3 regions of the Photobacterium sp. DA100 genome follow, and region 1 is predicted to be linked to each of the others. Evidence: predicted binding sites of a transcription regulator. Region 1 holds the regulator's gene; each other region holds the start of a gene.
What was found. Region 1 encodes CRP, which controls carbon source genes, mostly activating them, when cyclic AMP is high. Its sites were predicted from a motif close to TGTGANNNNNNTCACA; they were not measured.
Positions count from the first base shown of each region.

Region 2: a site for CRP is predicted at 3,205-3,220, ahead of typA (translational GTPase TypA). Genes of this name have one in related genera too.
Region 3: a site for CRP is predicted at 6,291-6,306, ahead of PTW35_RS06250 (ROK family protein). Genes of this name have one in related genera too.

Region 1 covers NZ_CP119423.1:220,786-231,478, reverse strand. The annotation lists gene PTW35_RS01125 (OsmC family protein) at 1-214, opposite strand, end outside; gene crp (cAMP-activated global transcriptional regulator CRP) at 485-1,117, shown strand; gene PTW35_RS01115 (hypothetical protein) at 1,305-1,493, shown strand; gene PTW35_RS01110 (DUF1338 domain-containing protein) at 1,587-2,384, opposite strand; gene astD (succinylglutamate-semialdehyde dehydrogenase) at 2,429-3,886, opposite strand; gene astA (arginine N-succinyltransferase) at 3,898-4,908, opposite strand; gene PTW35_RS01095 (aspartate aminotransferase family protein) at 5,019-6,233, opposite strand; gene PTW35_RS01090 (aminodeoxychorismate/anthranilate synthase component II) at 6,638-7,213, opposite strand; gene trpS (tryptophan--tRNA ligase) at 7,335-8,351, opposite strand; gene PTW35_RS01080 (phosphoglycolate phosphatase) at 8,438-9,127, opposite strand; gene rpe (ribulose-phosphate 3-epimerase) at 9,127-9,801, opposite strand; gene PTW35_RS01070 (DUF2970 domain-containing protein) at 9,995-10,192, shown strand; gene dam (adenine-specific DNA-methyltransferase) at 10,200-10,693, opposite strand, start outside.
Region 2 covers NZ_CP119423.1:3,728,262-3,738,954, forward strand. The annotation lists gene PTW35_RS17015 (DUF2959 domain-containing protein) at 4-645, shown strand; gene PTW35_RS17020 (AAA family ATPase) at 651-1,181, opposite strand; gene typA (translational GTPase TypA) at 1,275-3,104, opposite strand; gene glnA (glutamate--ammonia ligase) at 3,589-4,998, shown strand; gene PTW35_RS17035 (DUF4124 domain-containing protein) at 5,122-5,685, shown strand; gene glnL (nitrogen regulation protein NR(II)) at 5,806-6,855, shown strand; gene glnG (nitrogen regulation protein NR(I)) at 6,866-8,281, shown strand; gene PTW35_RS17050 (hypothetical protein) at 8,506-8,634, shown strand; gene hemN (oxygen-independent coproporphyrinogen III oxidase) at 8,724-10,097, opposite strand; gene PTW35_RS17060 (DUF2489 domain-containing protein) at 10,248-10,693, opposite strand, start outside.
Region 3 covers NZ_CP119423.1:1,277,204-1,287,896, forward strand. The annotation lists gene asnS (asparagine--tRNA ligase) at 1-304, opposite strand, end outside; gene PTW35_RS06230 (methyl-accepting chemotaxis protein) at 407-2,026, opposite strand; partial or broken gene PTW35_RS06235 (N-acetyltransferase) at 2,250-2,378, opposite strand; gene PTW35_RS06240 (hydrogenase expression protein HypA) at 2,426-5,287, opposite strand; gene queE (7-carboxy-7-deazaguanine synthase QueE) at 5,464-6,132, opposite strand; gene PTW35_RS06250 (ROK family protein) at 6,397-7,611, shown strand; gene PTW35_RS06255 (LON peptidase substrate-binding domain-containing protein) at 7,692-8,258, opposite strand; gene bioA (adenosylmethionine--8-amino-7-oxononanoate transaminase) at 8,379-9,659, opposite strand; gene bioB (biotin synthase BioB) at 9,799-10,693, shown strand, end outside.

The DNA.
Region 1 (10,693 bases):
AGGAGATCTGCGCTTCGCAGCCGGTAATTTTCTGCCCCGCCGACTTAAGACCATCAACCACATCCACCGAGCTACACCCGCCTGCAGCCATCAATACCAACTCCATCGGACTCGGTGCTTTTTCGCCACCGTTACCGTCCATAACTACGCTGTGGCCAGAATTTGACTGTCCTAGAAAGGTCATATTTTCGACCCATTTCACTCGTGATTGCATTGCTTTCTCCTTACAACTTTTAGGGGCTTTGGGCACTATCTAGCAACTGTGTGATCATGTGCACACTTATGACTACAAAATGGCCTTTTCAGATAGATCAATATCAAGAAAAGCGCGCCGAAAAAAGATAAAATCTGAACTAATTATTCACGTGAGCTTGCAGCCCAGCGGTTGACTGAATATCCTAAACGACGAGCTAATTATGATTAGGCCCAGCCTCATTTTGAAGGACGTCGTTGTTGGGCAACAAACGCAGAGGAAGTTAGTAATATGGTTCCAGGTAAACCTCAAACAGATCCAACTCTAGAGTGGTTTCTTTCCCATTGCCACATTCATAAATACCCATCAAAGAGTACTTTGATCCACGCGGGTGAAAAAGCAGAGACGCTCTACTACATCGTCAAAGGTTCTGTTGCGGTCCTGATCAAGGATGAAGAAGGTAAGGAAATGATCCTGTCTTACCTAAACCAAGGTGACTTCATCGGTGAATTAGGCCTATTCGAAGAAGGCCAAGAGCGTACCGCTTGGGTTCGTGCCAAGACCCCTTGTGAAGTAGCAGAAATTTCGTTCAAGAAATTCCGCCAGCTTATCCAGGTTAACCCGGATATCCTAATGCGCCTATCGGCACAGATGGCAAGCCGCCTTCAGGTGACGAGCCAGAAAGTAGGTGACTTGGCATTCTTGGATGTTACCGGCCGTATCGCACAGACACTATTGAACCTGGCCAAACAGCCAGACGCAATGACGCACCCAGACGGTATGCAGATCAAGATCACCCGTCAGGAAATCGGCCAGATTGTTGGCTGTTCCCGCGAGACGGTGGGCCGCATCTTGAAGATGCTGGAAGAGCAGAACCTGATCTCAGCCCACGGTAAGACCATCGTTGTTTACGGTACGCGCTAAGCAGCCCGTTTGAACAAGCAGATAGCCAAAAGCCGCATCATGCGGCTTTTTTTATTGCCTCTCGCCCGCCCCTTTCATACTTACACAGCATTACTGTCTAGCGCATCACTGTTTTTATGCTTGTATCTACACCGCTTAATGCTACATTGTGCATATCAACCCTCATCACCTGTAATGGAATACCGGTATGGACATCGAACGCTTTTCACCACACAGCTCCCACCACTTGCACCGCGGGATCATTTCGCCGCTTCCTGATACCATCGAAATGACCGGTTTCAGTGACAGCCGCCACTACCTCGAGCAGCACGAGAGGGTGAAGCGCCACTCGCCTGGAGCTCACTTGGGCTATCCGCTCGACAGTTTCAAGCATTAGTACAACGCATAGAACTGAGCCTGTGACAGCAAGTGGCCACAGGCTCTTGGGCTTGGGACTTTTACGCTACCCGCTGCAGCGAGGGCTGCGACGTTAACCTGCGTCGGTACTTTCGAAGATCTTGTCAGCCGACGCCTCGACAAAGCCGGTATACAGCTCGCCGTCTTCCTTCGGATAACGCTTGGCAAACTCATAGAAGCCACCGGGGATGGTATACACACCATCGGTAAAGCCGACCTCTACCCTATCAGCCATGGTCGATGACTGCTCCAGCATCACCTCGGGACTGCCCTTGACCTCACCGCCCGAACTATTGATTTCGAAACCGTTATGGCGCAGTAGGTGATTGACCTCGGCCACCTCGGTAAACTGCTCGAGCTGGTTGAGGCTGACAGTAAAGTGATTGGCCCCGAAACCATGGGCGGCCAGCCAGCCGGCATATTCGCTCTCTGCCGCCAGCAACTCATAGGTCGCGTAGTCCAGATCCCACAATCGGCCACCATACAAAAAGGCCGGATCGTGCATGGCCTGCTCGGGAACCTGATCAACCAGATCCCTGACCGTTTGCTGCAGCAAGGAGCTAAACTGGCCGACCATCAGCTCGCTGATAAACACTTTGGGTGCCAGTGGATTGGGGTGCTCAAAGTGCTCGGCGTACAGCTTCTTGGCCTCGAAGTGATAACGGCCACACGGCTTGTAGCCAAGCGCGATAAACGGTGCCGCCAGCCGGTCAAGACCGACCTTCGGCAAGTTGAATGTCCGCAGCGCAATATGGTCGTTGAGCAGCGGCTCCTCCTCGGTCAGCAGATCGTGAACCTGGGCAGCCGAGGGGCACAGGCGCTGGATGTAATCCTGCCATAACTGTTCAAATAGTTGCTCTACCCTTTCCATGTGCTCGCTATCCTCTTTGGCTAGTGAATGATTGTCGATGGCCCTCAAAGCATGATCCCCGGTGAAAGCTGGGCTGGTAGCTCCGGCTGCTCACCTTCCATCGAGGCCATCGGGTACGCACAGTAGTCTGCCGCGTAATACGCACTCGGCCGCAAGTTGCCAGACGCTCCCGGCCCACCGAATGGCGCATCGCCGCTGGCCCCGGTCAACTGGCGGTTGCGATTGACGATCCCGGCCCGGATATGCTCGATAAAGTACTGCCACTCGCTGTCATCGGTCGACACCAGGCCTGCCGACAGGCCGTAGCGGGTGTCATTGGCCTTCTCCACCGCCTCCTCCAGATCGCGGTAGCGGGCAACCTGCAGCAATGGGCCAAAATATTCTTCATCCGGCAGCTCAGCGATTTGGCTAACCTCAATGATTCCCGGGGTGACAATCGCCCCCTGGCCACGGGCCGCCGGCAGCAGCGAGACGCCGCCCATCTCGACCAGTCGCGACTGGGCCTGGATGATATTGTCGGCGGCCTGGACCGAGACTTGCGCCCCCATGAACGGGGCTGGCTCGTCAAACTGGCCGCCCACCCGGATTTGCCGGGTCAGCTCAATCAAACGGGCCAAAATGCGATCGCCTTCCGTGCCGTGCGGCAGATAGAGCCGGCGGGCACAGGTACAACGTTGGCCGGCACTGATAAAGGCAGACTGAATAATAGTGTAGACAGTGGCATCCAGCTCGCCAAAGTGACGGGAGATCACCATCGGGTTGTTGCCGCCCATCTCGAGCGCCAACATCTTACCCGGCTGGCCGGCAAACTGACGGTGCAGCAAGTGGCCGGTATTGGCACTGCCGGTAAAGAGCAGGCCATCAATCCCTTTCGAGCCAGCCAGGGCTTCCCCGGTTTCTCGGGCCCCCTGCACCAAGTTGATAACCCCGTCCGGTAACCCGGCCTGCTGCCATAGCTTCATGGTCTCTTCCGCGACCTTCGGCGTCAGATCCGAGGGTTTGAACACCACGGTATTGCCCGCCAGTAACGCTGGCACAATATGGCCGTTAGGCAAATGCCCCGGGAAATTATACGGCCCGAACACCGCCATCACCCCCAACGGGCGGTGGCGAAGCACGGCCTGGGTACCCGCAACCTCTTTCTGCTTCTCGCCGGTACGTTCATGGTAGGCGCGCAGCGATATCGCAATCTTGCCGACCATGGCCCCGGCTTCGGTGCGGGTCTCCCACAGCGGCTTACCGGTTTCCTCGGCAATCACCACCGCAATGGCCTCGCTATGGGCTTTGACCAGCTCGGCAAACCGTTCGACTATCGCCTGGCGCTCGGCCAACGGTGTGTGGCGCCAGCCCACCAGGGCTGCCCTCGCGGCAGACACAGCCTGCTCGACCTGCTCAGCCGTTGCGGTCTGGCCCTGCCACACCACTTCACCGGTATAGGGATTGAGCGACTGCATCGCCTGCCCTTCGCCGGCGAGCCAGCGACCTGCAATCCATTGAGTCATGATGTTCTCCTTTACTGGGCGATCAGGCGCACCTGATCCCCTTGTTTAACGTCCAACGCCCTGGCTGCCTCTGGGCTCAGCAGCGCGGTGCCATCCAGTACATCGACCTTGTCGACCACCGCTCGGAAATGGGTAAATGAGGTATTGCTGACAATGCAATCGGTCTGCCCGGCCGGTTGGCCGATCTCGACCCGGCATACTTGCGAGTGACGGACCGACTCGATATTTCTGACATCGCACTCGACGGTCGGACCGGCATCGAAAATATCGACATAGCCGCGGCAGGTGAACCCCTCATTCTCCAGCAAACGCAGTGCCGGGCGGGTCTTCTCGTGTACTTCTCCGATCACCGCCTGGGCTTCAGGGCTGAGCAAGTTGACGTAAATAGGCAGCTTCGGCATCAGGTCGGCGATAAAACCCTTCTTGCCGATACCAGTCAGGTAGTCAGCCAGGGTGAAGTCAATCGAGAAGAAATGCTCTTTGAGCCATTCCCAGAACGGGGAATGGCCGTCTTCATCCGATACCCCGCGCATTTCGGCAATGACGGTGCTGTCAAAGCGCTCGGGGTGCTGCGCCATCATCAGGAAACGGCATTTAGACAGCAGCCGGCCATTGAGGCCTTGCCGCCACTCCGGACGCAGGAACAGGGTACAAAGCTCACTTACGCCGGTGTAGTCATTGCCAAAGGTCAGCACCTTGACCACGTTGTGGACATTGAGGCGGCGGGACGAGTGCACTACGGTACTCAAGTGGTAGGTATAGAACGGATTATCCAACCCAATGGCGGCTTCGATCGCCGTCGTCCCAGCAATTTCCCCGGTCTCGGTATCTTCCGCCACCATCAGGTAACCTTCCGAACCCGGCAGGGTCACCGCCTTGGCAAAGCTCTCTTCAGAGTGTTGAATCCGGTTGGCGAGGATTTCCTCGTTAACCGGTAGCGAGGTGAAACCATGGCCCGACTCTTCCGCGCACTGTAGTAGTGCCGGCAGATCCGCGGCAGTAATAGGACGTATAACCAGCATCGAACTCCCTCCTGATGCAAGCTGCAGCAACGCTGCCAATGAATGAGAATACCGGCACAGGGCCGGAGGCAGCGGCCAAGCTCCTGCCAGCCGCAACCAGTTGACTAAACTTATGAATAGATTTTGGCGATGGCACGCTCGAGCCGGGCCATGCCCTCGTCGATATCGGCTTTGTCAATCACCAGAGACGGGGTGAAGCGCACGACATTAGCCCCGGCGACCAGCACCATCAGCCCTTCTTCACCGGCAGCAACAAGAATATCTCTTGCCCGGCCCTGCCACTCCTCGTTGAGTGCCGCGCCCAGCAGCAAGCCCTTGCCGCGGATTTCGGCAAACACCGGATACTTGGCATTGATTGCTGCAAGGGCTTCGCGGAACCATTGCTCACGCTGCTTGACCCCAGCCAGCACTTCCGGCTTGGTCACTTCACTGACCACCGCCTCGGCCACTGCACAAGCCAACGGGTTACCACCGTATGTCGACCCATGGGTACCGACTTTAAGGTGCGCTGCCAACGCGGTTGTGGTCAGCATGGCACCGATAGGGAAACCGCCGCCAAGGGATTTGGCAGTACTGAGGATATCCGGCGTCACTCCCAGCCCCTGGTAGGCATAGAAATCCCCTGTCCGGCCATTGCCAGTCTGCACCTCGTCGAAGATCAGCAGGGCATTGTGCTTGTTACACAGCTCGCGGACCCCCTGCACAAATTCCGGCGTCGGCGACACAATACCGCCCTCGCCCTGCAGCGGCTCCATCATCACCGCACAGGTCCGCTCCGACATGTGCTCGGCCAGGCTGGCCAGATCGTTATAGGCAAGGTGGGTGACCGCGCCCGGCTTGGGCCCGAAGCCATCGGAATACGCTTCCTGGCCACCGACAGTCACAGTGAAAAAGGTCCGGCCGTGGAAACCTTGCTTGAAGGAGATAATCTCGGACTTCTCCGGACCAAATTTATCCGCCGCATAACGGCGCGCCAACTTCAGCGCAGCCTCATTGGCCTCGGCCCCGGAGTTGGCAAAAAAGACTTTCTCGGCAAAGCTGTGTTCGGTGAGCAGCTTAGCCAACCGCAGTGCCGGCTCGTTGGTCATGACATTGCTGAGATGCCAGATCTTCTCGGCCTGCGCCTTGAGCGCATCCACCATCACCGGGTGACAATGCCCCAAACAGCTCACCGCGATGCCGCCGGCAAAATCAATATACTCCCGCCCGTCTTGGTCCCACACCCGAGCACCCTGACCCTTGACCGGGATCATCTGCATCGGTGCGTAGCACGGCACCATTACTTCATCGAACACCTGACGATCGACGCTATACTCCTTTGCCATTATCGTTTCCTTCTCTCGTTTTTGCCCTAAGCATAGTATTTACATTTTATTAACCAATTCCAATAGCAGAATATTTTTTTATTCCCCACCAGTGACCGGTTAATTACCTACAAAATACATATTTATGCGGGGTTGCGGAAAACTTATTAAGCCCAGATCACAAAAAGGTGTTTTTCCTGCAAGGAAATAAAATCATTCCCCGCCCCGGAGCTGCATAATTTTTCCGTGCCAAAAAATGCAAAAAAGCTAAGCAAATGTTAAGAAAGGTGACAAGGATCGCGTCCTTGGGACAGCCGTGAAGACGGATTCCACGAATTTTGGTGCAGAGATGAACGAGGGGGGGGACAAAAAGTGGGGCACAAACGGGGCATGGCAGCATTTCCTGCTGCCAGCGGCTGACACACTCAACGGCGAAGGAAATTCGCCAGCAGCTGATGGCCCTGCTCGGTCAGGACACTTTCCGGGTGGAACTGGACCCCTTCGATCGGCAGCGTTTTATGGCGGATCCCCATGATTTCATCGCGCACGCCGTCTTTTTCCGTCCACGCCGTGACTTCAAAGCAATCAGGCAACGTCTCAGCCTTGACCACCAGCGAATGATAGCGGGTCACGGTGAGCGGGTTATTCAGCCCGGCAAACACGCTGCGGTCGGTATGGATAACCGGGGAGGTCTTGCCGTGCATCACCTGGCGGGCGCGGACGACGTCGCCACCAAACACCTGGGCAATGGACTGATGGCCGAGGCAAACCCCGAGGATTGGCAGCTTGCCAGCAAAGTGGCGGATAGCCGCCAGCGAGATCCCCGCTTCATTCGGGGTACAGGGGCCCGGCGAGATCACCAGGTGGGACGGGGCCAGCGCCTCGATGCCCGCAATATCGATGTCATCATTACGTACCACCTTCACCTCGGCCCCCAGCTCACAGAAATACTGGTACAGGTTGTAGGTAAACGAGTCGTAGTTATCGATCATCAATAGCATGGGTACTTCTGCTCCCTGGAAAATACAGCGGCCTATTGTGCAGCAGGACAGCAAAAAGGCAAGCATAGACGAAAAAAAACCGGCCAGAGGCCGGTTTTCGGTGTTTAGCGCTGCGCTGGCATTATGGGCGAGCCACAAAACCTACTGCTGCATACGCTTTCTTAAGCGTTTCAGCTGCGCGGGCAGACGCCTTCTCGGCACCGGCTTTCATCACTTCGTCAAGGAAGGCACGGTCAGCGCGGATACGGTGGTATTCCGACTGGATAGGCTCGAGCATCGCCACAATCGCTTCACCGACGTCTTTCTTGAACGGACCGTACATCTCAACGCCCTGGTACTGCGCTTCGATTTCAGCAAACGTCTTGCCGGTTGCTGCCGAGTACAGCCCCATCAGGTTGGAGATCCCGGCTTTGTTCTCGATATCGTGGGCGATACGCGGTGGTGTTTCGGTATCGGTCTGGGCCTTGTTGATCTTCTTGATGATCGCCTTCGGCTCTTCCAGCAGGGTGATCACGTTCTTGCGGTTATCATCCGACTTCGACATCTTCTTGGTCGCATCCTGCAGGCTCATCACGCGTGCGTTTACCGTCGGGATGTATGGCTCAGGCACCTGGAAGATCGCTTCGCCATCGCCGTAGATGTTGTTGAAGCGGGTTGCGATATCGCGTGCCAGCTCAAGGTGCTGCTTCTGATCGCTACCCACGGGTACCTGGTGGGCACCGTATAGCAAGATATCGGCCGCCATCAGTACCGGGTAGCCGAACAGGCCAACGTTCACATCGTTGGCGTGGCGCTGCGACTTGTCCTTGAACTGGGTCATGCGGCTCAGCTCACCCATTTGGGTGTAGCAGTTCAGCAACCAGCCAAGCTGGGCATGCTCAGGCACGTGCGACTGAACAAACAGGGTGCTCTTCTTTGGATCTACACCAACAGCCAAGCAAATCGCCAGCGCGTCCAGCGTCGCTTCGTGCAGCGCTTTTGGGTCCTGGCGCACAGTGATGGCATGCAGGTCTACAACACAGTACTGGCAATCATAATCATCCTGCATCTGTTCCCACTGACGCAGCGCACCCAGATAATTACCGATACTTAATTCACCTGAAGGCTGTACGCCACTCAATACAATGGGTTTGGTCATGATGAGATTTTCCTATGTCACAAAAAAGCTGCGGCTATCTGCCGCAGACACAATATCAATCCAGGCTCGGCACAACACCGAACGTACTAGCTGCCTAGTTTAACCACTTCTGCCAAGTGACTGAAGTGATCCAGTACAATATCTGGGTTACTTTCGCTGATCGGCTGGCCATAGTTGTAGCCGTAAGTCAGCCCCACAACATAACATGACGCCGCTTTCGCCGCCAAGATATCGTTACGGGAGTCACCGACCATCAGCATTTTCTCTGCCGTGATCTGGTGTTTGTCGAGCAACCAGTTCAGGGCAAACGGATCCGGTTTTTTCAGCGGGAAGGTATCGCCACCGATGACATCGACAAAATACTCGGCGATGCCATGCTCTTCCAGCAAGTGCGGTACAAACTGGGCCGGCTTGTTGGTCACGATAGCCATCGGTAGCCCAGCAGCATGGAATGCCGCCAGCGTCTCCCTGACCCCAGGGTAAAGCGCGCTCTTCTCATGGCCGCCTTCTTCGTAGAAGCGGTCAAACAGCGCCCTGGCTTCACGGTGCAAGGCTGGGTCGAGAGCCGGGTCAACATCAATGCTCTGGCTCAGGGCGCGGCCAATCAGGATATCGGCCCCGTTGCCAATCCAGGTGGTGACCTGCTCAACCGTCACCCCCGCGCGGCCCAAGGCGCGCATGGTCTTGTCAGCTGCATCGGCCAAGTCCGGCACGCTGTCGAGCAGCGTACCGTCGAGGTCAAAAGCAATAAAATCTATACCGCTCAACTGGCTCATTAGCGCTCAACCTTGGCCAGCTCAGCACGCATTTCATCGATCACCGCCTTGTAGTCCGGCTGGCTGAAAATCGCCGAGCCCGCCACAAACATATCCGCACCGGCTTCGGCGATTTCGCGGATGTTGTCGACCTTCACCCCACCGTCAATTTCAAGACGGATCTGGCGGCCTGAGGCATCGATGCGCTTGCGCACTTCACGCAGCTTGTCCAGTGTCGCTGGGATAAACGACTGGCCGCCGAAGCCCGGGTTGACCGACATCAACAGGATCATGTCAACCTTGTCCATGATGTAGTCAAGGTAGTGCAGCGGCGTTGCCGGGTTAAATACCACACCGGCCTGGCAGCCGTGCTCTTTGATCAGCTGCAGTGAGCGATCCAGGTGCTCGGTCGCTTCGGCATGGATAGTGATCATGGTCGCACCGGCCTTGGCAAAATCAGGAATAATGCGATCCACCGGCTTCACCATCAGGTGTACGTCGATCGGCGCAGTAATACCGTAGTCACGCAGGGCCTTGCACACTGGCGCACCGAAAGTCAGGTTCGGTACGTAGTGGTTGTCCATCACGTCAAAGTGCACGACATCGGCACCAGCTGCCAATACTTTCTCTACATCCTCGCCAAGACGAGCAAAATCTGCAGACAGGATAGATGGAGCGATCAAAAAGTCCTTCATGTTCAGCCTCTATACGGTACAAACGAAAACGTTATCGGAAGTCGGCGCAATTCTACCCGATCCTCAAGATGATGTCTTACCGGATTTCGAGATGGGTGTGCCACAGGGCAGCTACACTTATGTTCGGGCTGCCGGATGTCGCAAGCGGTAGATATAGAAACTCAACAGTGACTGTTTTATACGGAGATAAACCATGGCCGAGCGCAAACCGCCCCGCCCCAACTTAGTGAAAAGCATCGCCGGGGCACTGTTCGGGGTGCAGTCGGAGAAAAACAGGGAGATAGATTTCAGCCAGCAGCGCCCGCTGCCATTTATTGTGGCCGGTCTCGCTGCTATCGCGCTGTTTGTCGGGGTGCTGGTCGCTATCAGCCAGCTGGTCAGCAGCGGCTAGCGTGTGCTTAGCCTTGTGACGGCCGAAACAGGGCCAGCAGCTCATCGACCTTGTTACGGCCACCGCCATTGCGGCTGATGGTACGCTTGACCTTAACCACAGACAGCTCGGCACCGTGGTACAAGCGGCGGGTCAAGGTGGTGTCATGGTTGGAAATCAGCACCGGTATATCGCGCTCGGTTGCCGCCTTCTCGGCGGCATCGGCCAACGCCGCCTGATCATCGAGGCTGAAGCCATTGCCGGCATATGACGTAAAGTTTGCCGTGGTCGAGAGTGGCGCATACGGTGGATCACAGTACACGACACACCCCTTGCGCGCCCGCGAGAAAGTCTGCTGGTAGCCCTCGCAGACAAAGGTGGCCCGCTTGGCTTTTTCGGCAAAGAAATACAGCTCATCTTCCGGGAAGTACGGCTTCTTGTACGAGCCGAACGGCACATTGAAGCCACCTTTCTTGTTGTAGCGGCACAATCCGTTGAAACCGTGGCGGTTCATGTACAGGA
Region 2 (10,693 bases), 370 kb from region 1:
ACTATGCCCTACCTGCTTGCGATCCTTCTCAGCCTCACCGCCCTGACGGGTTGCCAAAGTGCCTATTATTCAGCCATGGAACAAGTCGGCATTCACAAACGCGATATTATGGTCGACCGGGTCGAGGATGCCAACGAAGCCCAGCAAGATGCCCAGCAACAATTCACCAGTGCCCTCGATGCCCTCAAGGCGCTCAACCAATTCGACGGTGGCGATCTAGAAAGCGCCTACAACCAGGTCAATGACCAATACGAGGCCAGCAGCGACGCGGCCGAGAAAGTCCGCGAGCGCATCGCCGCCATTGAAGATGTTGCCGACGCCCTGTTCGAGGAGTGGCAGGATGAGCTAGCGCTCTACAGCAGCAGTAAACTGCGCCGCGACAGCGAGTCCAAACTCAACACGACCAAGGCTTCCTACCAGCGGATGCTGAGCGCGATGCACCGGGCCGAACAGAAAATGGATCCCGTTCTCGATACCCTACGGGATAATACCCTGTATTTAAAGCATAACCTCAACGCCGCCGCCATCGGCTCCCTGCAGGGCGAGTTCCAATCGCTGCAACGGGATATCCAGCGGGCGATCACCGATATGGAGGCCGCCATCACCGAGTCGGAGCGCTTTATCTCTCAGTTGCAACGCAGCTAGCGGGATTATTCCTGTTTGAGCCGGGCCAATAGCCATGTGGCCCGCTGCTCGATCCCCCCCCACGGTACATCAACGACTTCGTAGCCGAGCTCGCGGTAGGTCGCGATAAGTTGCCGGTGGATCTGCTCGGCCTCGGCAAAACTGTGCGGCCGCTCGTCATCCTGGACATAGATATCGCCATGCGGCGCACAGACAAAGACCGTCGGGAAGTAGCCCTTGGCCATTGCCTGGTAATGTTCTTCCACTTCGATGCCACCGATAGTCAAGTAGGCACAGATATCGCCAATTGCCCGGTCAACAAAGGCCGGCATGGTTCCACGCTTGGCCTGCTCGCGCTGGTTGCTCATCCTATCGAGGCAAAGCGCGGCAAAGCGGGGCAGATCCGTCCAGGGCAGCACACCGCCAGGCAGGGCCGCCTGCTCGCGGATCAAGGCTCGGGAGACTTCCGGGAAAGTCATGTACCCGCGCCGAGCCAAGGCGTCGAGCAGCGAGGTTTTCCCTGCTCCCGGTCCCCCGGTAATAATGATGGGTTGCATAGTCGTTCTTCTTTTTTTTTGTAGGGTTCAGATACAACAATCCCCCCATGGTAGCACCGATGGGGGGATGGTTTAACGGCTAACAGCTAGCAATTATTTTGCTGAGCGGCTGGCACGCTTACGATCGGTTTCCGTAAGTAGTTTCTTACGAATACGGATGCTTTCAGGTGTTACTTCCACTAGCTCGTCATCATCGATGAACTCCAGTGCTTGCTCAAGCGTGTACTTGATCGGCGGAGTCAGCACCTGCGCGTCATCGGTACCAGATGCACGAACGTTAGTTAGCTGCTTACCTTTCAGGGCGTTAACCGTCAGGTCGTTGTCACGGCTGTGAATACCGATGATCATACCTTCGTACACTTCTACACCGTGACCGATGAACAGGCGACCACGCTCCTGCAGGTTAAACAGGGCGTTAGTCAGGGCTTTACCCGCTGCGTTAGCAATCAACACACCATTGTTACGCTGACCGATGGTACCGCCTTTGTGTGGGCCGTAGTGGTCAAACGTGTGGTACATCAGGCCAGAACCAGAAGTCAAGGTCATGAACTCAGTCTGGAAACCGATCAGGCCACGAGAAGGCATCATGAAGTCCATGCGCACACGGCCTTTGCCATCTGGAGACATGTCAGTCAGCTCACCCTTACGCAGGCCGATGTTCTCCATGATACCGCCCTGGTGCTCTTCCTGGACATCGATAGTCACGGTTTCGAACGGTTCCATCAGCTGATCATCTTCTTCTTTGATGATAACTTCAGGACGAGATACCGCTAGCTCGAAGCCTTCACGACGCATGTTTTCGATCAGGATAGACAGGTGAAGTTCACCACGGCCAGAGACGCGGAACTTGTCCGGGTCTTCAGTTTCTTCAACGCGCAGGGCAACGTTGTGTACCAATTCTTTCTGCAGGCGCTCAAGGATGTTACGTGAAGTGACGTACTTACCTTCTTTACCAGCGAACGGAGAAGTGTTTACCTGGAACGTCATGGTTACTGTTGGCTCGTCAACAGACAAAGCAGGTAGCGCTTCAACCGCGTTCACGTCACAGATAGTATCAGAGATCTTTAGCTCACCCAGACCGGTGATTGCGATGATGTCGCCGGCAGTCGCCTGCTCAACTTCGTGACGCTCAAGGCCAAGGTAGCCAAGGATCGTGCCAACTTTACCGTTGCGGGTTTTGCCGTCTGCACCGATAACAGTCACTTGCTGGTTCGGCTTCACGCTACCACGGGTAACACGGCCTACACCGATAACACCCACGTATGAGCTGTAGTCAAGCTGAGAAATCTGCATCTGCAGGGCACCGTCAACATCAACGTCAGGTGCAGCAACGTTGTCAACGATAGCCTGGAACAATGGTTCCATGTCATCGCCAGTCTCGCCTTCTTCCAGCGTTGCCCAGCCGTTAAGTGCTGATGCGTAAACAACCTGGAAGTCCAGCTGCTCGTCGGTCGCACCCAGGTTGTCGAACAGGTCGAAGACCTGATCCATCACCCAGTCAGGACGCGCGCCCGGACGGTCGATCTTGTTGATAACCACGATTGGCTTCAGGCCGTGGGCAAACGCCTTCTGGGTTACGAAGCGCGTCTGAGGCATTGGGCCGTCAACGGCATCAACGATCAGCAGTACAGAGTCAACCATCGACATGATACGCTCTACTTCACCACCGAAGTCGGCGTGTCCCGGGGTATCTACGATGTTGATGCGGTAATCATTCCAGTTAATCGCTGTGTTCTTGGCAAGAATGGTAATACCACGTTCTTTTTCGATGTCGTTGGAATCCATTACGCGTTCTTCAACTTCACCGCGAGACTCTAACGTGCCAGACTGCTGAAGCAGTTTGTCAACCAGGGTGGTTTTACCGTGGTCAACGTGCGCAATAATTGCGATATTTCTTAATTTATCGATCTGTGGATTAGACATGGATTCACATTCACTCAGAACATGCAGCGACCGGATGGCGCTACTTGGTTAAAAAAACGGCTCATAATCTAACAGATTTTACGCCAAAACCCACGTAATATGTGATTTATATCACCGCCTTTTTTATCTCCCCCGCTCTCACCGTGCGTTTTTCCGCATACCTAGCGAGTAAAGTACTAGCCCAACCGGCTTGCTGCCGTGCTTTTTCCCTCTCCGCCGATTGACAATATGCCGCGGTGGGCTAATGTAGATACGCGCACCAGAAAGGGGAATACGCCCCACCACGCACCATAATGGTGCAAGCATTCCCCAAAAAGGTGCAGTTGATGGATAAATTCAGCCCGGAATACCGACTAAGTGCGCTATTTTGGGGCTTTTAAAAGTTGGCACGGTTCTCGCAATGTACTTGGGCAATAGAGCAGAACACGCTCATTCCTAATTTGTTGCGGCTAGTTGCCCAACCTAACACCGGAGGTTACTCAAGATGTCAGTAGAAAACGTACTTGCGCTGATCCAGGAAAACGAAGTTAAGTTTGTTGACCTACGCTTTACCGATACCAAGGGTAAAGAGCAGCACATCTCTATCCCTGCCCACCAGATCGATGCTGACTTCTTCGAAGAAGGCAAGATGTTCGACGGCTCTTCTGTTGCTGGTTGGAAAGGTATCAACGAATCAGATATGGTGATGATGCCAGATGCAGCGAGCGCGGTACTAGACCCGTTCACCGAAGATGCAACCCTGAACATCCGCTGTGACATCCTAGAGCCTGCTACAATGCAAGGCTACGACCGTGACCCACGATCTATTGCCAAGCGTGCGGAAGATTTCATGCGCTCAACCGGCATTGCCGACACAGTACTAGTCGGCCCTGAGCCAGAGTTCTTCCTATTCGACGACGTGAAGTTCGCGACAGACATGTCAGGCTCTTTCTTCAAGATCGACGACGTAGAAGCAGCCTGGAACACAGGCTCTGACTTCGAAGGCGGTAACAAAGGCCACCGTCCAGGCGTTAAAGGCGGTTACTTCCCAGTCGCTCCGGTTGACTCATCACAGGACATCCGTTCTGCCATGTGTCTCATCATGGAAGAGATGGGCCTGGTCGTTGAAGCCCACCACCACGAAGTTGCGACGGCGGGCCAGAACGAAATCGCTACCCGCTTCAACACGCTAACAACCAAAGCCGACGAAATCCAAATCTACAAGTACGTGGTGCACAACGTCGCTCACGCATTTGGCAAAACAGCCACCTTCATGCCTAAGCCACTGGTTGGCGACAACGGCTCAGGTATGCACGTCCACCAGTCACTGGCGAAAGACGGTGTTAACCTGTTTGCAGGCGACAAGTACGGCGGCCTGTCTGAAACTGCGCTTTACTACATCGGCGGTATCATCAAGCACGCTCGCGCAATCAACGCATTTGCCAACCCAGCTACCAACTCATACAAGCGTCTGGTACCGGGCTTCGAAGCGCCGGTTATGCTAGCTTACTCTGCACGTAACCGCTCTGCTTCTATCCGTATCCCAGTGGTACCAAGCCCGAAAGCACGCCGTATCGAAGTTCGCTTCGGTGATCCAGCGGCAAACCCATACCTGGCTTTCGCAGCCATGCTAATGGCTGGCCTTGACGGTATCCAGAACAAGATCCACCCGGGCGAAGCCATGGACAAAGATCTGTACGACCTACCAGCAGAAGAAGCCGCTGAAATCCCAACAGTTGCTGAATCACTACAGGGCGCACTACAGGCACTAAGCGACGACCGTGAGTTCCTAACTGCCGGTGGCGTATTCTCTGACGATTTCATCGATTCTTACATCGCTCTGAAATCCCAGGATGTCGAGAAAGTGAACATGACGACTCACCCGCTTGAATTCGAACTGTACTACTCAGTTTAAGTAACTGATATATAAGTCGATACAATTGATTTAGGCCAGCTTCACAAGCTGGCCTTTTTGATCTTGCCCCCCTCCCGGAGGCTGCTAACAATAACCGCAACACCCACAACCCAATAGCACACCATGTACTGGATCCCGCATGTACTCGCGGCTTTTTTAGCGGCTTTGGCCACGCTCCCGCCCACCACGTCAGCCTCCCAGATCTATACCTGGCAAGATGAAGACGGCACCACCCACTTTTCCGATAAGCCTCACCCCGGAGCCTCGGCGCTCTACATCCAGCCACCGGAAGTCTCATCTCCTCCGCTGCCGAGCACAATCGATGCCGTGCCGAAAACCGCTCCCTCGCCCAGCGACGCAGCCCTACCGCTACCAAGCATCGCGCTCACCAGTCCGGCGGATCAGCAAACCCTGCGCGATAACCAGGGCCACATCATGGTAGCCGCGGTCGCTAACCGTAAACTCAACCAAGGCCATAGCGCCCAGTTGCGTCTTGATGGTGAACCATACGGCCGTCCGCAGACCCAACTGACCTGGCCCCTCACCAACATTGATCGCGGCAGCCATACCCTGCAGGTCGATTTGCTCAAACACGGCAAGGTTATTGCATCATCAGAAGAAATTACTGTCTTCTTGCACCGTGCCCGTATCAACCAACGCCCGGCACCGCACCCAGTGCCCAAATAACAGGCGTTCGCCATTTTTTCGTTCACGATACCAGACAGACAGGCTACACTTGATTGCACCAATATGGTGCATTTGCAGTTCAATGCACCATGATGAATTGCACCAACAAGGATGGTAATTGTGACGGCTGACTTTTCTTCCCTGATCCTGGACAACCAAGTCACGGCAATCGTGTTGCTCGATGAGTCGCTGACCATACGCTACGTCAACCCGGCCGCTGAGCAGCTGTTGTCGTTCAGCAAGCGCCGGCTCAACAACACCCGCTTCCCGGATCTGCTCCAGCATACCTCGCTGGATTTAACCCTGATCCCGGAAACGCTACAAAGTGGGCAAGGACTGGCCGACAGCGACGTGACATTTGTCATCGACGGCCGTCACCACACACTGGAGCTCAATGCCAGCCCGCTGTCGTGGCAGCGCGAGCTGTTGATTCTGCTAGAGCTCAAGCCGATTGACCAGCAGCGCCGGATCAGCCAGGAGCTCAGCCAGCACGCCCAGCAGCAAGCCGCCAGGGAGTTGGTCCGCGGGCTGGCCCATGAAATCAAGAACCCACTTGGCGGCCTGCGCGGCGCCGCCCAGCTGCTGGAGAAAACCCTGCCCGACCCCAGCTATACCGAATACACCCAGATGATCATCGAGCAGGCCGATCGGCTGCGCAACCTGGTCGACCGCCTGCTCGGGCCGCAGCGTCCCGGCAGCCGCCAGAAAGACAACATCCATGTGGTCCTGGAGAAAGTCCGCCAGTTGATCAGTATCGACTGCGGCGAGAATATCCAGCTGCACCGCGACTACGATCCCAGCCTGCCCGACTTCACCATGGATGCCGAGCAGCTGGAGCAGGCCATCCTCAATATTGTCAGCAATGCCTCACTGGCCCTCAAGCAACACGGCGGCGGCAATATCACCCTCAAGACCCGCACCGCCCACCAGGCGCTGATCCACGGCAAACGCTATCGGGTGGCCGCCAAGATCGACATTATCGACGATGGCCCCGGGATCCCGAGTGACATTCAGGACACCTTGTTCTACCCCATGGTCACCGGGCGCGAGGGCGGCACTGGGCTAGGGTTGTCCATTGCACAGAACCTGGTCGACCAGCACCAAGGCAAGATAGAAGTCGTGAGCTGGCCGGGCCATACCAAATTCACCTTGTATTTACCGATTATGTAGAGGATTCACCATGAGCAAAGGACTAATTTGGGTCGTTGATGACGACAGCTCAATCCGCTGGGTACTGGAGCGGACCCTCAATGCAGCCGGACTGAAATGTGAAACCTTCGCCAATGCCGACAGCGTGGTCGAAGCCCTGGAGCGCAGCGTACCCGACGTACTGGTCTCCGATATCCGCATGCCGGGGATGGATGGTTTTTCGTTGCTCAAGGTGCTACAGACCGATTACCCCACCCTGCCGGTCATCATCATGACCGCCCATTCCGATCTCGATGCCGCGGTGAACGCCTACCAGGAAGGGGCCTTCGAATACCTACCCAAGCCATTCGATATCGATGAGGCCGTAAGCCTGGTCGAGCGTGCCGTCACCCACAGCCAGGAGCAGAAGCGCCAGCAGCAGCCGGAGACGATAGAAAAGAATGCGCCGGAGATCATCGGCGAGGCACCCGCAATGCAGGAGGTGTTCCGAGCCATCGGCCGTCTGTCCCGCTCTTCGATATCGGTACTGATCAACGGTGAGTCCGGTACCGGTAAAGAACTGGTTGCCCATGCGCTGCACCGTCACAGCCCACGCAGCCACAAGGAGTTCATTGCCCTCAATATGGCGGCAATTCCCAAAGACCTGATCGAATCGGAGCTGTTTGGCCACGAAAAAGGCGCCTTTACCGGTGCCAACAATGTCCGCCAGGGCCGTTTCGAACAGGCCAACGGCGGTACCCTGTTCCTTGATGAAATCGGTGATATGCCGCTGGATATCCAGACCCGCTTGCTGAGGGTACTGGCCGACGGCCAGTTCTACCGCGTCGGCGGCCACTCGCCGGTCAATGTCGATGTCCGGATCATTGCCGCCACCCACCAGAACCTCGAGCGGTTGGTCGCCGACGGGGATTTCCGCGAAGATCTGTTCCACCGCCTCAACGTGATCCGGGTCCACCTGCCTGCGCTCAAAGACCGCCGCCAGGACATTCCGCAACTGACCCGCCACTTTCTCAAGCGCGCTTCCGATGAGCTGGGGGTCGAGGTCAAAACCCTCCACCCGGATACCGAGGAGGCCCTGACGACGCTGGACTGGCCGGGCAATGTCCGCCAGCTGGAAAACACTTGTCGTTGGCTCACCGTCATGGCCAGCGGCAAGGAAATCCTGCCGGCCGACTTGCCGCCGGAGCTGATTGCCCCGAGCCAGCCGGAAGCCGGCGAGGGTGGCCACCAGCATTGGCACCATGCATTGGAAAAATGGGCCTTCGACAACTTGCGCCAGGGCCATCAGAACCTGCTTGGCGAAGCATTACCGGAGTTTGAGAAAATTCTGCTGGAAGCGGCGCTAGAGCACACCCACGGCCATAAACAGGAAGCGGCCCGTCTGCTGGGCTGGGGACGCAACACCCTGACCCGCAAGCTCAAAGAGCTCAACGTCGTGACAGATTAACGCTTGCCTTTATGGAGCGGTAAGGAAACGCCCCCGCAGGCAGCAGCAGGGGGACTTTCCACATCGACAAGCGCAAAGCAAATTAATCGCTATCACTGGCCATTTTTTGACCTACCCCCATTCCATCTTCGCTCGTTTTGCGTACAATACCCCCCGGCTGCAGCCTCCCCTGAAGCCGACCACACAACGCAACATAACACCAAGAACACAGTGGGAACCCCACCATGCTGGAAAGTATCGTTTCATTCAGCGTGGCAATGCCTGCCGTCAGCGAAATCGCAGCCAATGGCCCAGGCCATTTCGCTGCCGGGATCCTGGCACTGATTGCCGCGGTGAACATGTTTAACGGCTGATCCCTCAGCTCAGCCGATACCAAAAAGCCCCCGAACCATTGCGGCTCGAGGGCTTTTTGTTTATCTGCGCGATACAACCATCGGAGGGGTTAAATCACCCGAGAGAACTGCTGCTGACGGGCGCGGTGGCGCAGGTACTTATCAAAGCTCATACAGATATTGCGGATCAGCAAGCGGCCCTTCGGCACGACATCAATCGCGGTATCGCTCACCTCAACCAGCCCGTCGTTAATGAAGGTCTGCAGCAACTCGATATCTTCGGCAAAATAGCTATCGAACTCGATACCAAACTGCTGCTCAATCGCGGTTTTATCCAAATGGAAGTTACAGATCAAAGACTTGATCACCTCGCGGCGCAGCAGGTCATCGCCGTCCAGCGAAACCCCTTTCCACAGCGCTTCGCGCTTTTCGCCGACGCTGGCGTAGTATTGCTTCAGCTCTTTCTGGTTCTGGGCATAGCAATCACCAATCATCGAAATCGCCGATACCCCCAGCCCCAGCAGATCACAGTCCCCCTGGGTGGTATAGCCCTGGAAGTTGCGGTGCAAGATCCCTTCGCGCTGGGCAACAGCCAGTTCATCTTCCGGCAAGGCAAAATGATCCATTCCAATAAACTGGTAGCCGGCGCCGGTCAGAGTGGCGATGGTCTGCTGCAAAATGGTCAGCTTCTCATTGGCCTGCGGTAGATCCGCCTCCTTGATCTTGCGCTGGGCAGCAAACAGCTTCGGCATATGGGCATAGTTGAAAATAGACAGGCGACCCGGGCGCATGGTCAGCACCTGCTCCAGCGTCTGGGCAAACAATTCAGGGGTCTGCTTTGGCAGCCCGTAGATCAAATCCAGGTTGGTCGAACGGAAACCCAGCTCGCGGGCGCGTTCAGCCATGGCGAAAATAAAGGCTTCGTCCTGCTCTCGGTTAACCAACTTCTGAACTTCTTTGTTGAAGTCCTGTACCCCGATACTCAGGCGGTTGAACCCCTCGCTCCGCAGGTGGTCAAGCATATCTAACTCAATTTCGCGCGGATCAACCTCGATACTGATCTCGGCATCGGGCGCAAAGGTAAACTGCTCGCGCAGCAATCCCATCAGGCGGCTCACCTGCGGCTTGGTCAGGAACGTCGGCGTACCACCACCCCAGTGCAGCTGGCTGACAGTTCGCTCGCCCAGCAGCGCCGCACGCTGGCGGATCTCCTGCTCCAGCGCATCAAGGTACTGATCGGCCTTGTGCTGGTGGCGGGTGATAATTTTGTTACAGCCACAGTAGTAGCACAGCTTGTGGCAGAACGGGATATGAACATACAAAGACAGGTTGCGCTCAGGATACTGGGCACACGCCATGTCAAATTCCGCGGGCGTGAACGCTTCGTGAAACTCCAACGCCGTCGGGTAAGAGGTATAGCGCGGCCCCGAATAGTTATATTTTTCGATTAGGGCCTGATCCCAAATAATCTGCTCATTTGACATGACTTACTTCCACTAAATTAGAGGGGAGAAAATATTGGCCGTCCAGTGTGACACAACTTGGTTAAGATGTAGATAGGAGTTAACTAAACTGCCAAGCCGATCAATTTTCCCCTGCCTCTGAGTATAGACAGGGGAAAACAGCAACCGGTATCAAGCGGCTGGCTTGGCCGCCAAGATCAAGTCCAACTCAGACTTGATGGTGTCCAGCAGGCGGGCTTCGGCCTTCATCCTGACCAAATCCAGCTGCATCCGCTCTTTTTTGGCCAGGGTCTTGCGCTGCTCACCGCGAGGCATGTCCTTCACCACCTGATATAGCTCGTGCATCGCCGGGTACTGGCTGGCAAAGTCAACCTGATGATCGCCCTGCAGGACCTCCATCAGTTTGTACAGGCGGATGGCAATTTCTGACATATCGCACTCATCCTGCTTGCCAGCTTCGGCGATGATCAAGACGCTTTCCATGATGTTGGCATTGCGCTGCTTGATCCCTTCTTCCTGCTGGCGCTGGGCGCGGGCAAGAAACGCCTTGTGGCGCTGGGTCTGCTGGTAAAGTTTATACAACAAATAGCCGGCATAGCTTGCCAGTACCGCAACAA
Region 3 (10,693 bases), 1.1 Mb from region 1:
AGCCAACCACTTTAACGTCAGTGGCTGCTAGCTCGAAATCCTGACCTTTCGCTGGTGATTCAACAATCTTACCGGTGACCTCAACAGAGCAACCAGTGGTCAGTTTAAGTACTTCTTCCTGGTAATTATTTAACTCATTAGGGACCACGGCCTGAATCGGGTCGAAACAAGAGCCGTCATAAATGGCAAGGAAAGAGATTCCAGCTTTGGAATCACGACGTGAACGGATCCAGCCGCGAACAGTGACTTCACTGTCAACCGCTAGCTTACCGCTAAGTACGTCTGTTACAGGCGCGTAAGTCATGTGTAAATTATTCTCCGTTAAGGCACTTTATTTGTGTACTGTCGGGTATTCTACCCTAAGACACAGTCCAAGGAACCCATATTACCTGTCTTACGTTTAGCATCAAGCCTTGTTATTGCCTGAAAGGGTAAATTGATGCAGTAATCGCTCTAATTGTTCTGCCAAGTGCTCAAGATTTACGCTAATTTCTTTCGAAGCTTGGGCATGGGTAGCCGTATCGGCGGCATGTTGGCTGATCGTGTCGATTTTTGACCGGATACCGTCGGCCAATGAAGCTTGGCTGGCACTCTGCTGCTGAATATCGACTGCATGGGTATTGACTACCTGGATCTGATCGCCCATCGCTGCCAATGCGGCTGATAACTCTTGGATGGTATCGACCTTGGAATAGGCGGTTTGGCAGGTGGTATCGATAGCCTCGGCAGACGCTTCGCAGTCGCTGTGCAGGGCTTCGATGATTGTCTGGATATCGCCGGTCGCCTGGTAGGTTCGGGTGGCGAGACTACGGACTTCATCGGCCACGACGGCAAAGCCACGGCCTTGCTCACCGGCCCTGGCCGCTTCGATGGCGGCGTTGAGTGCCAGCAAGTTGGTTTGCTCGGCAATGTTGCGGATCACATCAAGGATACTGCCCACCTGCAGACTCTGCTGGTTGAGGTGGTCAATCTTCAGTTTGACGTTCTCGATGTCCTTGACCAGTTGCTGGATACTCTCGCCGGCTTCAGAAGCGAGTTGGGTGCCAGCACTGGCCGACTCGGCTGCATGCTGGCTCAAGGCTGCCGATTCGGTGGTGCGCTGCTCGGTGTCATGCTGCTGGTGCTGCATGGTATCGATGGCACTGAACATGTCGTCGGTTTCGACCCGTTGGCTGTCGGCTGCCCGATTGGTCTGGGAGGAGACCGAAATCAAGTGGTTGGCCTGTTCGCTGAGCGATACCGACGTATGCTGTACTTGCTCCAGGCTTGTGGAGAAATTGTCCAGCATTTGATCATAGCTGTTGCAGAGTTCTCCGATTTCATCTTGCCGGTTGTCATTGAGCCGCTGACTGAGATCTTTATTCTTGCTGGTGGTTCGCATGTAGTCTGAGAGACGCTTGAGCGGGTTGACGATGATCCGGCGGATCATGAATAGAGTAAAGAGGAAGCCGGTTGCGGCGATGGCGGCCATAATGCTTCCTGCCGAAAGCAACTGCTGGTTAATACGCTGGTACAGGGGGGCTAAATCGTACTCCAGCCGCACAACACCGAGCACCTCATTTTCCGGTACGATATGACATTGTAAACAGTTAGTTCCCCGGTAGTCGGCTCTGGCCTTCATCGGCAGCGCCACCAAGAGTTTGCTGCCACGCTCGGTGGTTATGGTCTCGGCAATGGTTTCTCCGGCCAGCGCGCGTTGGTCGAAGTGGTCAACGGCAGCCTGGTTGTCTAGCCCGGGGCCGAAAAACTGAGTAATGCCAGGGCCCCGGATCACCCTGACATTCTCAATTCCACTGTGGGAGAGAACCTTCTGGCGCAGGGTTTCCTTTTGCGACATAGTCCCGGTCAGCATCATCATATTTAAGCTATCAAAGTAGTTGCCGGCTTTATCCAGCGTTTGTTCGCTGATCACCGACTCCAGCAACTTCTTTTGCTGTCCTGCTTCATAAATAAGGCTGGTTACCAAGACGATAGTGAAAACTGAAAATAGGGTAAGCAGCAGTTTGTTGGCGATTGTAAGACGCATCTTCCATGATCTCTTATTTTTATTGTGGATATTGTAATGTGTTTGAAATGTTAATAGACGGTTGGTTGTGGTGGGTGTGATGCCGAGCAACTATTCTGTTTGAGAATATTACCTGAATGTGATCTGTGTGTGGTCTAGGGCTTTGTTATTGCATGGTATTTAATCTTGTTGCTGCTGATTGGCGACAAAGAGGCCAAACGGGGCTTGGCCTTATGGTGTTAATTTAATGTTGGGCCGAATGCTCTTTAGCAGTCATGCCATAATAGACTTTGTCATCGAAGCCTTGCTCGAGTTTATAATAGTCTTTCTGACGTCCTTCAAGTTGATAGCCGCATTTCTCCAGCTTTTTATAACAGTAAAAGCCCGTTTTCCCGGGCTGTTACTGTTATAGATGGATCTCTAAGGTGCTTGTTCTTCCGTGACATCGAAGGCACAGACTTCACCATCATTGAGTATTGTTCCGGCTGGTGGCCCTGCGGGCTCCTCTTCCGCCGGAGGTGTTTCCCCTTCTGGTGGCGGTGTCTCACCAGAAGGTGGCGTCTCTTCTTGAACCGGTGGTGGCGGTTCAGTCGGAACCACATTGGGTACTGAGCTGGCGTCAATCAAGGTGACGATGTCGCTCCAGATCTCGCCTTCATCGCTGCCGTAGTTCAAAGATTCATCCGTTTGCCAGCGCCCCTGGTGGTTGAAGGCTTTGATGGCCAGTTTCAAACCATCGGTATCGGTGATTTGGATCCGCTCATTCATCGGGTACGACTCGTCAACTGACTCGTAATACAGCGTGCCATCATCTTCAATCTTCCAGCGGATATCGAAGTTGAAACCGCAACCGCTTTTGTCGATATAACTGCCGAGGAAGTACTCACCTTGGAAGGTGTCGCTGAGCTTCAGGTAGCGCTCTTGGCCTTCCTCATTGTCGCTGGCGAAAGTTAGGGCTTTATCATCGCGGTTATCGCCACTCTGTCCCACTAACAGCGCTTCGGTGAAGATCGGGTTGCGGCCAAACCAGATCTGTTTGCAGAGCTGGACCTGGTTGTTGTAGTTGGCGAGGCTTTCTTTGACAACCGGGGTTGCCGTGGTTTGATCCCAGCCAGAATCACCATCAAGGCAAGCGGCCAGGGTGCCCGGTAAATACTCGCGGGCCATCAGGTTGGTGATTTGAGCTTGCTGTCCCTGCTGGCTGAAGACCTTTATCGCCAGCAGATTTTGCTGGTATTCATAACTGGTCAACGCCCAGAAATCGAATTCATCTTCAATGTTGGTGTTGCCGAACAGCTTCAGGTAGCCCTCTTCAGTGAAGGACCATGCACGGGAGCTTGTTTCCTTGAGGGTATTGCGATAGTGATCCCAACTGTTGTCACTGCGGAGGATGTGAGCGGAAATTTCGCCCTCTTCACTGATCTGAACCAAGGTCTTGTCGGTAAGATCACTGACTGACTGGGTAGTGAAACGCTCGTCACCGCCACACTCGGTCACAGCATTAAGGAACAGCCCTTCATTGGCGAGGCTGGTATTGCCAAAGACACATTCTCCAAAGGGCGGCAAGTTGTCCCGTGTTGCCGCGGCAAAAATCTGCGCCTTGGCATCATTATCAAAGCCTGAATAATGGAACTCAGCCCGCTCGAGCAATACCTCGCCGATATTAACGAAACCCCGGTCCTCGATGAGGAAGAGATTGCGGCCATTGAACGCGTAGTCGTCGGCAAGTTGCTTGATGACGTCCGGTACATCGAACCGGATCACCGGTTTGCCCGATACCGTGGTCGGTGCCCATACCCCGGTGTCCTGGATTGTCCACTCGTTGGCTGCAATGCGGCTCCAGTAGCGGACAGTGAAGAAATCATCACCGATGAACTCGGCGACAATATTGTCGCTAAGTTTGAATCCGTTGACCTGGTCAATAGTGATACCCACGTTGAACAATGGCGTCTTGATATCGTCAAGCGAAGTAAACCCGGCGTCAGGAGCAAGGTATGGATAGGCTCGGCAGGTGTCCTTATCATTGGTGTTGTCGCAAAGCAGGTAGGTTTCATTTTCTGGCCGCCAGGTGAAGTAGAAGCCTGAGGCACCGTCACTGAATGTCATGTCGTCTTCAATATAACGGGTGAGGTAATGGTTCTGCTTACTCGAAAGGAAGTCATGCATTTTTTTACCCGATAGGGCGTAAACTTTGGCTTCTAGGGTAACGCCTCTCTCCGCATCGGTATTGAGTGCGGCATCGGTTAGCAAAGCACTGCGGTCAGTTGAAAATTGTACTTTAAGATAATTAAACAGACCGACCCAGCCTTGGTTTGTAAGCACTTGCGAGCGGATGTCGTCGGAGCCAAAGCTGGTAGAGTTACTGAAGTAGGTGAAAACTTCCGTCAGGGTGATATCTTCACTGCCGCTTTTATCCCAGCTGAACTCACTGATTGTGGTTTCGTTGCCGTCATACGATGTCGTGTCGGCAAAAATCGCCTTGCCTTGGTTGCCCTCTGACGCACTGATTTCCCAATAACCGTCATTGAGGATGGCCAGCACATTGGCGGCGACAGCCGACTGTTCGGTAAAGAACCGCTCAAGCCGGCCTTCGGTCATGGTCTGAACGATGGTCAGGCTCATCAGATCTTTGAGCGTTAGTCCTTGAATACCGATTTTCGGGAAAAGGGTATCACGGATATCGATGGCGATCTTGTTGATGTCTTCTAGGGCGAGAGCAACCGCCCCCTGTGCCCCGGATTCGAAAACGTCAGTGAAGACGCCCCAGCTTTCATCGGCGACAACACGCTGGGCAAGGGCATAGAAGGTGAGCGATGACTCAAGAGAAATGGCTAGGCGCTCAGCGGCCAGCGGTGTCATAAGCAAACCGGTGGGCAGGCTCTCGCCCAGGGTGTACTCGGGAACTCCGTCCAGATCAACCAGCAAGACGGCATTGATCCGCGCCCGGGTGCCCGCATCTAGGACATAGTTGCCATCTCCTTTGGCCTCAAGCCGGGTGATATCGATAGATTCAAAAATTTTCCCTTTGTCGTCCAGCCAGACAGCCGCGAAATTCTGTTCGGTAAGATGTTTAACTGCATTGGCATAGGCTGGGCTGATCAAAGAGAAACCTTGATTGGCGGCAAGAACCATACCGTCGGGTGCATCGACAGAAACCGTGAAGGTGGTTGAAACGGGCACGGGCGTGCCTGCAACGGGCTCGGCGGGCTTACCGCTGTCTCCACAGGCAGCAAGCAGCAGGCTACTGATAGCCAGCAGGGTATATCCCAGGTAACTGCGCATAATAATTTCCCCAATAGGTCACTGGATCATGAATCTTTATTGGTATTAGTTTCTGCTCAGTATAGATAGGGCAAAAAGATGCAAAGTTAAGAAAGGAGATGTGTCTCGGAGATAGAGCGGCTGTCCTGAAAGTAAGACAGCCGAATAAGGTAGCCTGTCACCTCGATGTCAAGCGACTACGCGATAGCGAGGTATTTGTGGGTCTGGATAGACAGGCGCCAGTTGCGCTTGATGCAGGTTTCGATACACAGCTCGGTCGCCCTCGGCTTTTGGCTGATTGGCTGCAGGGCGATATTGACGTTGGCCTTGAGCTGTTTTCCCGCGATCAGCTCATCAAGCTGTTCGATATCTTTTTGGGTACCGACGGGATGCTTGATCTCATCGGCACGTTCCAGCGCACTTGCAAGCACAGGAAGCTTGGCCTTCATGTTGATTTTGGGTGAAACCGTGACCCAGGTGTTATCCGTTGCCAGCACCTCAGACGTACCACTGGTTTCGATCTGGCAGTTAAAGCCCGCTTGCTCAAGAGCGGTAGTAAGCGGCAGCAAATCGTAGATACAAGGCTCGCCGCCGGTGATCACGACGTGTTTGGCGGTGTACTGCTGCTGGGCAAGTAAATTAACGATGCCGTGTGCATCTAGCTCGGTCCAGAGCGGGGAGTCACCGGTCTTTGCCATGACGTCTTCGATAGAGCCGTGATCCTGAGGTTCAGCACTCCAAGTTTGTTTGGTATCGCACCAGGCACAGCCCACAGGGCAGATTTGGAGCCTGACAAAAATGGCAGGTACACCGGTAAATACACCTTCACCTTGGATTGTTTCAAAGACTTCGTTAATTTTGTACACCGTTAACCTCATGGTGGGGGGATTTTGCGACCGGTGATTATCGCAAAATTGCATGGAGCTGTCTTTATGTCGGTTAATTTTTGTAGTTAAAAAAAAGGCAATAGTTTTGCGGTACAATGAGAGCTAGGGCAAAAATTGCTTTGTTTTTCATGATTCATCGTGACCCTTGTCACGGACTTAACATTATCGACTTCACAATTAGTTCGCAAAGTAAAAAAATTCAATTTGTATTAAATGATGACAGATTTTACCGGGAGTTTAGGCATGTATGTCGCTCAGCCAGGTCACATAGACCATATCAAAAGAAACAATGCCGGCAGCGTGTACAAGCTTATTGACTTGTTTGGGCCAATCTCCCGCATTGAGCTATCCAAACGTAGCCAGCTAGCCCCTGCGAGTATTACCAAAATTACCCGTGAGCTCATTGATGCCCACCTGATCAAAGAAACCGCGATTCAGGAATCTTCCAGCCGGGGCCGTCCTGCCGTTGGGTTGGTGCCTGCCAACGAGGGTTGGCAATTTCTGTCTATCCGACTGGGGCGGGGTTACCTAACCATCGCTTTGCACGAGCTGGGCGGGGATATCCTGGTGGAAGAGCGTCAGGATATCGATGTTCTGCACCAAGATGAAGTACTGAAAAAGCTGATCACCGAGATCCACACTTTCTTTGCCAATCATGTCGGTGAACTAGATAGGATCACGGCTATTGCCGTGTCACTGCCGGGATTGGTAAATTCCGATGCCGGTATGGTTATCCAGATGCCCCATTACGATGTACACAACCTGGAACTCGGGCCTGCAATCCATGAGGCAACTGGGCTGCCGGTATTTATCGGTAATGATACCCGCTCTTGGGCACTGGCCGAAAAACTGTTCGGTAACTCCCGCGATGTGGCTAATTCCATTTTGGTGTCTATCCACCACGGCGTCGGTGCCGGTATCGTGCTTGATAATGTTGTGCTGCAAGGGCGGATCGGTAACGTCGGTGAACTGGGCCATATCCAGATCAAACCCTACGGCAAACGCTGCTTCTGCGGCAACCACGGTTGCCTTGAAACGGTAGCCAGTGTGAAGGCTGTTATCGAGCAGGTTGATCAGAGGCTGCGGGAAGGCCATCCCTCGTCGCTTCATGGCAAGACGTTGACGATAGAGCGGATTTGTGAGGCGGCGATGGCTGGCGATACATTGGCCAGGCAGGTGATTGTTGAGCTGGGCCACCATTTGGGCCAAGCCATTGCAATCATGGTTAACCTGTTCAATCCCGAGAAGGTCTTGATCGGTGGTGAATTCAACCGTGCGAAAGATATTTTGTATCCGGCGATCATGGATTGTGTCCGCAGTCAGTCGCTACCGGTGTACAACCGGGATCTGGTCATTGAGCAGAGCTCTTTCTATACCCAGGCGACAATGCCGGGTGCTGCTCTGGTGAAGCAAGCAATGTATGATGGCCATTTGTTGATGAAACTGATTGAGGGTTGACTGACTTTGTTGCCGAGTTAGGTCAATATGCCTTTGTAAAAATTCACATCCACAGACATATGGTTGCCTAAATTGTCACATTAACTGTCACTTTTCAGCTGTTCGTCAATGACATTGTGCAGAAAAGAGAGGGCTGCACGGTGATCATTGCGGCTCATGAACCATTGCTTCTGGTTGGTTTCCAGGGGCAACAGCTCCAGCCATCGCTGACATACCCAAGTCATGTCATTGTAATCGGGGAGGGGATAATTCTCGGCATGTTCGGGATATTCGTCGAACAGGGCTTTTAGGCTATTGGAAATATCTCGATCGACAAACTTGATTTGGCTTGGGGTCCAATTAGAGATCGGGGTGACATCGCCAAACCGTAAGCCATCTTCTTCTTGCCAATGTTTATTGATCAGGAATTTTTCAACGCCTTTGATGGTAATGCCCAGCAGCCCATCAGGGAGCTTTTCGAAATCCGTGATGATTACCCGGGTACCGAAATGGCACAGCGTGGCTTCATCTTTCATGCAGAGGCCGAAGCCGTTACCGTCCCCCATAGCCAGTTTGACTAAACGGGTATAGCGTGGTTCGAAAATACGCAGTTTACTTATCCCACCTGGCAGCAGGTATATCTGTAACGGAAATAGTGGTAATTGCATAGTATTAGCCTTACTGACGTTATTCATTATATAAATACGGGCCAACCTGAAGTTGGGTTTGCTATAACGTTCAGGAAAAGTATAAGCAGACAATCTTTAGAAGTTGTCTGCTTTTCGATACTACTTAAGTGCTAACATGATGGCGGAAGTGAGCTGGCTAAGTTGTTGTTGATTAATGATAAATGGAGGCATTATGTAGACAAGTGTGCCAAATGGGCGAATCCATACCCCACTGTCTACAAAAGTTTCCTGAATACTGGCCATCTCAACGGGCTCATGGAGCTCGACCACGCCGATGGCCCCCAGCCAGCGAACGGCTTTGACCTTGTCGAGTGCTTCAATCTCAGGAAGTGACTCAGCTAATTGTTTTTCAATGGCTTTTACTTGATGCAGCCAATTGCCTTGGGCGAGGATATCCAAGCTCGCATTGGCGACCGCACAGGCCAGCGGATTGCCCATGAAGGTCGGGCCGTGCATAAAGCACCCCGCATCTCCGCCACATACCGTATTTGCGACATGGCTGCTGGTAAGGGTGGCCGAAAGGGTCATGTACCCCCCCGTCAGCGCCTTGCCGACACACATAATATCAGGACTGATACCGGCATGTTCGCAGGCAAATAATTTTCCGGTGCGGCCAAAACCGGTCGCTATCTCATCGGCAATGAGCAAAATACCGTATTCGTCGCACAGCTGTCGCACCCGCTTGAGGAAGGTCGGGTGATAGATACGCATCCCCCCCGCTCCTTGCACGATAGGCTCGATAATTACTGCGGCAACGTTGCGGTGCTGCTGCTCGAGCTGGTGGCGGAAATCATCAATATCCGACTCTTGCCAAGGCTCAAAGAAGCCTCCCTCCGGCGACTGGGCGAAGATATGCTCAGGCAGGAACCCCTTGTACAGGCTGTGCATCGAGTTGTCGGGGTCGGTGACCGACATGGCGGCAAAGGTGTCGCCATGATAGCCATGTTTGACCGTGAGAAATTTTGCCCGCGGCTCGCCTCTGGCATGCCAGTACTGCAGCGCCATTTTCAGTGCCACTTCCACTGCGACGGAACCTGAGTCGGCGAGAAAAACATGCTGCAGGGGGGGCGGTGTGATAGCGACCAGCTTGCGGCAGAGCTCGACAGCGGGCTGATGGGTAATGCCGCCGAACATCACATGTGACATTTTATCGAGCTGGGCTTTAGCCGCTTCGGTTAAGGCCGGATGGTTGTAGCCATGGATCGTCGACCACCACGACGACATGCCATCAATGATTTCCCTGCCGTCCTCAAGTTGCAAATAGACCCCGTTGGCACTGACTACCGGGTAACACGGGAGTGGGTTCAGGGTTGAGGTATAGGGGTGCCAGACATGCTGCTGGTCAAATTCCAAATCGACCGTATTGTTTGTTTTTTGCACAGTTGTAAACCTTGCTCCTTGTTGGTGGTTGACAGTCTACCGTCTCAAAGTAGACTAGCCAAGTAACAAGAAGCAATGAATGCATCATTCAGCAGCCCGTGTTTGTGCTGGCTGAAATCATAATAAGAGGTGATTACACGTGGAAGTACGTCACGACTGGACAGTCGAGGAAGTTCAAGCGCTATTTGACAAGCCATTTATGGATTTGGTGTTTGAGGCCCAGCAGGTACACCGCCAGTACCATGATCCCAATAAGGTACAGGTGAGCACCTTGCTTTCTATTAAAACAGGAGCCTGTCCGGAAGACTGCAAGTATTGCCCGCAAAGCGCGCACTACCGCACGGATGTGGATCGTGAGCGCCTGCTGGAAGTTGAGCGGGTGCTGGATGCGGCGCACAAGGCGAAGACCTCCGGCGCCACCCGTTTCTGTATGGGAGCGGCATGGAAAAACCCGAAAGAGCGCGATATGCCTTATCTGCTGGAGATGGTCCGCGGGGTGAAATCCATGGGGCTGGAAACCTGTATGACACTTGGCATGATCACTGGCGCGCAAGCCAATGAGCTGGCCGATGCTGGCTTGGACTACTACAACCACAACCTCGATACTTCACCGGAGTTCTACGGCAATATCATTACCACCCGTACTTACCAGGACCGCCTCGATACCCTGAGCCATGTCCGTGAGGCCGGCATGAAGATTTGCTCCGGTGGGATCATCGGCATGGGGGAAAGCTCTCGCGACCGAGCCGGATTGCTGGTTGAGTTGGCCAATCTGCCTACCCATCCGGAAAGTGTGCCTATCAATATGCTGGTTAAGGTAAAAGGGACCCCGTTGGAGTCTGTCGATGATGTCGATCCGTTCGACTTTATTCGTATTATCGCGGTAGCGCGGATCATCATGCCTAAATCGGCGGTGCGTCTATCGGCTGGCCGCGAAGATATGAATGAGCAAATGCAGGCGCTTTGCTTTATGGCCGGTGCCAACTCGGTGTTCTATGGTTGTAAGCTGCTGACCACGCCAAACCCGGGCGAAG